Regions from separate parts of the Shewanella sp. MF05956 genome, predicted to be linked through region 2. Evidence: predicted binding sites of a transcription regulator. Region 2 holds the regulator's gene; each other region holds the start of a gene.
The links. The regulator FliA, encoded in region 2, starts transcription of late flagellar genes. The targets are predictions, from matches to a motif close to CTAAAGNTNNNNNNNNNNNNGCCGATA.

Region 1: AC19MX_RS16240 (DUF5610 domain-containing protein) is a predicted target of FliA. The motif match lies at 1,197-1,223, and genes of this name have one in related genera.
Region 3: AC19MX_RS10945 (cytoplasmic protein) is a predicted target of FliA. The motif match lies at 862-888, and genes of this name have one in related genera.

The regions. Positions count from the first base shown of each region.
Region 1 is NZ_JCAYNV010000015.1:45,220-47,490, forward strand. Features, by position in the region: gene AC19MX_RS16235 (ferredoxin--NADP reductase) at 1-417, opposite strand, end outside; gene AC19MX_RS16240 (DUF5610 domain-containing protein) at 550-1,161, opposite strand; gene AC19MX_RS16245 (FMN-binding glutamate synthase family protein) at 1,357-2,271, shown strand, end outside.
Region 2 is NZ_JCAYNV010000016.1:61,047-63,317, reverse strand. Features, by position in the region: gene flhF (flagellar biosynthesis GTPase FlhF) at 1-85, shown strand, start outside; gene AC19MX_RS16850 (MinD/ParA family protein) at 90-971, shown strand; gene AC19MX_RS16845 (RNA polymerase sigma factor FliA) at 964-1,683, shown strand; gene cheY (chemotaxis response regulator CheY) at 1,729-2,112, shown strand; gene AC19MX_RS16835 (protein phosphatase CheZ) at 2,126-2,271, shown strand, end outside.
Region 3 is NZ_JCAYNV010000008.1:200,603-202,873, reverse strand. Features, by position in the region: gene rlmC (23S rRNA (uracil(747)-C(5))-methyltransferase RlmC) at 1-253, opposite strand, end outside; gene ohrR (transcriptional regulator OhrR) at 243-722, opposite strand; gene AC19MX_RS10945 (cytoplasmic protein) at 922-1,110, shown strand; gene AC19MX_RS10940 (SpoIIAA family protein) at 1,175-1,555, opposite strand; gene mdtD (multidrug transporter subunit MdtD) at 1,932-2,271, opposite strand, start outside.

The DNA of each region.
Region 1 (2,271 bases), on a different contig from region 2:
CACTTTCTCAAACCGTTGCCAAGGCGCTTGTGTGCCTAGCATTGAAATAAACGGTCCTACGGCTGTGCCAGTCGACAAAAACCATAAGTGTTTACCTTGTAATGCGCCTTGGGGAATTTCATCTAAGGTCATAAATCCGGTGGCTTTAGGGGTTATTTCTATGGTGTCGCCTGGGCTGAGGTTTTGTAAATCTGGCGATAACTGACCATCTTCTACTGCCACCGCAAGCACTTCAACATAATCGGTGCCGGGTGGGTTAACGAGGGAGTAAGCCCGGGCGACGCGCTTGTCATCGCGTATTTGACTTAACTTAATAAATTGCCCTGCAATAAAGGGCTCAATATCAGCTTTAATACGCAAAGAAAATAATTTGTCATTCCAGTCTATGCGTTTAATGACGGTACCGTTAATCCACATGGCGATTATCCTTTGAGATTGGTATGAATAATAATACCAATCTATACAGATATTTGCTGAATGAACAGTCTAAGCGTGTTTAGGATATAAAATTCAACCTCTTGAAGAGGGCGAAAATGTCATTACGTAAGCTTAAGCCTCTTTTGCTTCTGCTTTAGCAGCGTTAGCATCTAGCCTGTCTTGTGCAAATTGAGCCAGTTTTTGCTGGATCAATTCATACGTTTGATCAACACCTTCGGCAATGTCACCTTGCAATACTTTGAGTCCAGACAAAATATCACTGGCTTCTTTAAAGCCTTGATCGATGGCGTCGCCAATTTTCACCATAAAGCTACTAACTTGGTCATCAAACCCCATTGATTGATTTTGTTGCTGATGGGTAGCAAAAAACTTTGTCGCAAAACTCACGATGCGATCAGCGGTAGCTTCAGGTGAATAATCAATGCCTTCTTCGGCATTTTTTTGTACCGAATTTTCGCCTAGGGTCGGTGCGAGCTCTTCGTTAATGGCTTCAATAGCTGCGCGATAAAGCAGTGCCATCGACTTATCACCCGCGGCAATGCTCACTTCTTCTTGCGCAGCTAAAATCGAATTATTCATCATTTGACGGCTAATTTGATTGTTAGTCATTTTAGGCTCAGCGGTGGCGTTTTTTGTTGCTTGTTGGCTGGCTGTCGTCTGATTGTTAGTTTGATTGTTAGTCTGCGAGTTCACACTCGCGTTATTGGTGCTTTTAATATCCATAATCTTGACTCACTTACAATGGCAGATAGCTTAATTATCGACCAAAAAATTTATTTCTGAAGTCATCGTTGTCATATTTTCACATCATTTTCGTCGAGTAACGTTAGCCTACTGATTAGTATCATCAATTTAACTTGCTCAAAGACATGTCTGCTAATATGGTAATAAAAATATTTGTTAAACAAGGACAGCATCATGCCGCAACAACATTGGTTTATGTGGGGAATAGACATTTTCTCAGGTCTATTTTTGGTGCTATTTTGGCTATTATTGATTGCAGTGGTTTATATGTATATCGCAGATAAACTACAAACTAAACAGGCAATTAGGCATAATTACCCTGTGATTGGTCGCTTTCGGTATTTATTTGAAAAACAAGGCGAGTTTTTTAGACAATACTTTTTCTCTCAAGACCGTGAAGAACTGCCTTTCAATCGTGCTGAACGTAGCTGGGTTTATCGTGCCGCCAAAAATGTTGATCGCACCATCGCATTTGGCTCAACCCAAGTATTAGATAAGCCTGGCACTGTGATGTTTATGAACTCAGCCTTTCCTATCAGTGATCATGACCAGCATAACACCGTCGCAGTAACCTTAGGGCCAGACTGTCAGCATCCATACAGCACTAACAAAATTTGCCATATATCAGCAATGAGCTTCGGCGCCTTGTCTCGCCCTGCAATAACGGCATTGTCGCATGGCGCCGCGCAAGCGGGTTGCTGGTTAAACACCGGTGAAGGTGGATTGAGCCCGCACCATTTAAAAGGTCATTGTGATTTAGTCTTTCAAATCGGTACGGCTAAATATGGAGTGCGCAACGAACAAGGTCATTTAGATCCTAAAAAGCTCGCCGAGGTAGCCGCTCATCCTGAAGTAAAAATGTTCGAAATTAAATTAAGCCAAGGGGCCAAACCAGGTAAAGGCGGGATTTTGCCTGCCATTAAAGTCACCGAAGAAATTGCAGCGATAAGAGGCATACCTGTAGGTCAAGATTCTATTAGTCCAAATGGTCATATCGAATTTACCTGCGTAGCCGATATTCTTGACATGATTAATCAAGTACGTGACATCACCGGTAAACCAACAGGGATTAAAGCCGTATTAGGTGAT
Region 2 (2,271 bases):
AGCACTAGCCGCATTAAACGAAACAGAACAACCAACGTCACAAGACACGGCATGGTCAAATGACACTGCCTATGCATTTGAGTAAAGATATGACTCGGGATCAAGCAAGTGGTTTACGTATGATGAATCAACCAAATAACGATAAAGTTAAAGTAATTGCCGTATCCGGTGGTAAAGGCGGAGTCGGTAAAACAAGCGTATCAATTAATACCGCAGTCGCATTAGCCGAAAAGGGCAAGCGTGTACTGGTGCTTGATGCTGACTTAGGTTTAGCCAACGTTGATGTGATGCTAGGGATCCGTGCAGAGAAAAATTTATCTCATGTTTTGTCTGGCGATGCCGAATTAGATGACATCATTGTCCGTGGGCCAAAAGGGATCGGTATTGTGCCGGCCACGTCTGGTTCACAAGCGATGGTTGAATTGACCCCAGCGCAGCATGCCGGTTTAATTCGTGCCTTTAGTGAAATGCGCACCCAGTTCGACATTTTAATTGTTGATACGGCTGCGGGTATTTCAGATATGGTGCTGAGTTTTTCGCGGGCGTCACAAGATGTATTAATCGTTGTATGTGATGAACCTACATCGATTACTGATGCTTACGCCCTGATTAAAATTTTAAGTCGTGAACACGGTGTGTTCCACTTCAAAATTGTGGCAAATATGGTGCGTAGTTTACGCGAAGGCATGGAATTATTTGCTAAACTCAGTAAAGTAACAGATAGATTTTTAGATGTGGCCTTAGAGCTTGTCGCTAGTGTTCCTTTCGATGAAAATTTGCGCAAAGCAGTTCGTAAACAAAAACTGGTCGTAGAAGCCTTTCCAAAATCACCTTCTGCGATTGCATACCAAGGGTTGGCCAATAAAATTATGACCTGGCCTGTACCGCAACAACCTGGTGGTCACTTAGAGTTTTTTGTTGAACGCTTAGTACAACGTAAACCAGTAGAAGAGGGGAGAGCGAGTGAATAAAGCCGCAGCGTATACTCAGTTCGATAACAAAACATCGATTGTTGAACAGTATGCACCGTTGGTGAAACGCATTGCTCATCATATGTTGGCAAGGCTGCCAGCATCAGTGCAACTGGATGATTTATTACAAGCAGGTATGATGGGGCTTCTAGAAGCATCATCAAAATTTGATGGCACCAAAGGGGCTAAATTTGAAACCTTTGCTGGCATTCGTATTCGTGGCGCAATGATTGACGAAATTCGCCGCGGTGACTGGGTTCCACGCTCAGTTCATCGTAATAATCGCCGTGTAGCCCATGTCATTGACGAACTTGAACAAGTGTTAGGGCGCGATGCACGAGACACAGAAATTGCTGAAAAACTTGATATGTCTCTCGATGAGTACCATCATATCTTAAATGATGTTTCTGTCGGTAAAATCATAGGCATAGAAGACCTTGGTGTTTCCCAGGATGTGTTAACCACAGACGACGAATCCCCAAATGAAGCTTTTGATTCTCTCGCCGAGACTCAGTTCCAATCTGCACTGGTTGAAGCAATTAAAACCTTGCCAGAAAGAGATGCTTTAGTGCTGTCGTTATATTATGACGAAGCATTAAACTTAAAAGAAATCGGTGCCATCCTTGAGGTAAGTGAGTCGCGAGTTAGCCAGATATTAAGTCAGGCCATGCTCAGACTAAAAGCCAAACTCAAGCATTGGACACAAGAATAATAACTAATTATAGAGCAAACGAGTGTCAGCTCACCGGAGGAAACCTTGGACAAGAATATGAAGATTCTTATTGTTGACGATTTTTCAACAATGAGACGTATCATTAAGAACTTGTTGCGAGACTTGGGATTTAATAATACCCAAGAAGCAGATGATGGCTCAACAGCCCTACCTATGTTACAAAAAGGTCATTTTGACTTTGTTGTAACCGACTGGAATATGCCGGGAATGCAGGGTATTGATTTACTTAGAGCAATCCGTGCAGACGATTCACTAAAACATTTACCTGTATTAATGGTTACGGCTGAAGCTAAGCGTGAGCAAATCATTGCTGCGGCTCAAGCTGGTGTTAATGGTTATGTTGTTAAACCGTTCACAGCCGCTACGTTAAAAGAAAAGTTAGACAAAATCTTTGAACGACTCGCTTAAGCAAGGATAAGTCATGCAGGCATCAATATCGGGGTTAATTACTCTCGAACAGGCCCAGCAACTTGTTGAACTGCTATCGGCGGGAGAGCAAGGTAAAGCTGACGAATTAATTAGAGATTTAGCGACTCCTCTGCAGCGTGAGCTGTTTGAAGAGGTCGG
Region 3 (2,271 bases), on a different contig from region 2:
ATAAACTAACCGCCTCACCTTGTGGGTTCACCAAGCCTAAAATAGGTTGATGCGCAGCGCCTAACACCACCATTTTAGCCTTGTTACGAAAACCAGACTCGGCGCTTAATACCGGAGCTAACCATTTTGCTACGCTGAGATCGCTAAATAATTCAATAAGCTGCTGTTGTTTTTTGTCTATTTGTTGTGGCATAGGCTGCAAAATGTTACGGCATGATAAACAATCACCGCGCTGAAAATAATCACATTTCACAGCTTGTTGCCTCACCTGAATTCAGCATGGCAAATGCCTGATCGCATAATTGTTTAAGTTGAGCGAGATCCTCAAGCGTTCCGCCCACTTTGCAGCGCATTTGTTCTGGAACCGATAACGCTTGTTGATGTAGCTGCCGCCCTGCTTCGGTGACATGCAAAACACGCACTCGTTCATCTAATTCACTGCGGCCACGGCTAACTAACTCCTTAGCCTCAAGGCGTTTAAGTAACGGTGTTAATGTACCAGAATCGAGATGCAGCTTTTCACCTAGAGTTTTCACGCTAATGCCTGGTTCTTTCCACAACACCATCATCACCAAATATTGCGGGTATGTTAGCGACAATCCGTCTAACAGTGGTCGGTATGCGCGGACCATCGCATTGGTAGCACTGTATAATGAAAAACACACTTGGTTTTCAAGTGCTAAAGGATTAACCGCTTGCTCGGGGGCATTTTTAATAGACATAGGCTTTACTCAGCTCACCAATAATATTCAAATCTGTATCCAGACAGATCCAACACGGAATTTCATCAAAATTTAATTATATCACACATTAATTGCGCGCAATGTATTAACACATCACGAGAAATAAAATGATTTATCGCTCAAGTTTTACACTGTTAAGCCGATAGCGATAAACACAAGTCAAAACTGAGGACAACGCATGCCAATCAGTGTGAATGCACCATCATCAATGCCTACAACGATTGATTCTGGTAACAGTTTGAAAGTCGCTGTAATGGCGAAAGATCAGCAAGAAGCAGAAGGCCAAATGGCACTGCAGTTGATTGAAGCCGCCGCGCCACCACAACCTGTGGGTAATAGCGGTCATAATATTAATACTACGGCATAGAGACATGATGCTTAAAAAACCTAGCAATTTACGCTAGGTTTTTCTTTTTCAAGGCCACTAATATTTAATAGCGTAACCATTTTAATGCGTCATGTTGGTCTTCAAAATACTTCATTTCACCTGACATAAACCAACTGCCCATTTTAGTGGCCCAGTCTAGCCAGGTCTTATTACCCCATATGGCAACGCGTTCAAATTCAGACTCATGCTTTAACCCCAGCTGTAAGTCATCCCAGGCAGCACGCAAATCCCAACCTTCAAGCTCTGTCGCATCGAGTAATAAGCTAATTTTAGGTTGATCAACCTGGCTTAACGCACCTTCAAGCATTGGCGTAATCACCAGATAATCTTCATGGGTTAACGTTCCGACGGCTTTTAACGTCACAAAGAAAACATTCTCAATACGATTAATACCAATCGATAAACCGTGTCTTTTAATACTCATACCCCACTCCTTAGTGATATAAAAAAACGAGACTCATGTTTATATTTTAACCAACCAAGTCAACTGGAGTGTGCCTTAGTGCACAAATTTGAGTTAAGTATTCTATCTTGTGCCCAAACAACCTGAAGATGCTCGATTTCAGCAAGAATTTACACGCGTTTAGTCAAGGCATTGATTGCGGGTAATGGTTGCTCCCTTTCCAAAATCAGCTAAATTAACAAATGCCGCAGTATCAACGCGTGTAAAACTTGCCCTGTGGGAGTTTCACCGTGTTCCCCTGATGATTAAATCAAGAGCGTTGTTGTGCTAATTTATAAGGTATCCGCATTAACGCGCCTAGCGTTGAAAACACGGTGAAACTCTGAATCACGTCTCTTCAAGTTGATTGGGTATAAACCTGCCGGCCAACCTCTTTAGGCAGCAGTGAAAAAATGGCCGCTGCAAACATCGTCATGATGCCTACGGTGACGAAGGTTAATTGAAATGCACTTAACACCTCTGCCTGACTGCCGCTATTGACACCCGCACTAAAGCCACCCAACAATGCACCTGCACAGGCCACGCCTAGACTTAATGCTAGCTGAGCAACCACAGACAATAGACTGTTACCGCTACTGGCACTCTCGTCATCTAAATCAATCAGCGTCACGGTATTCATGGCCGTAAATTGCAATGAATTAATTGCCCCTAGAACCGCCAACATGCACAACATAAAC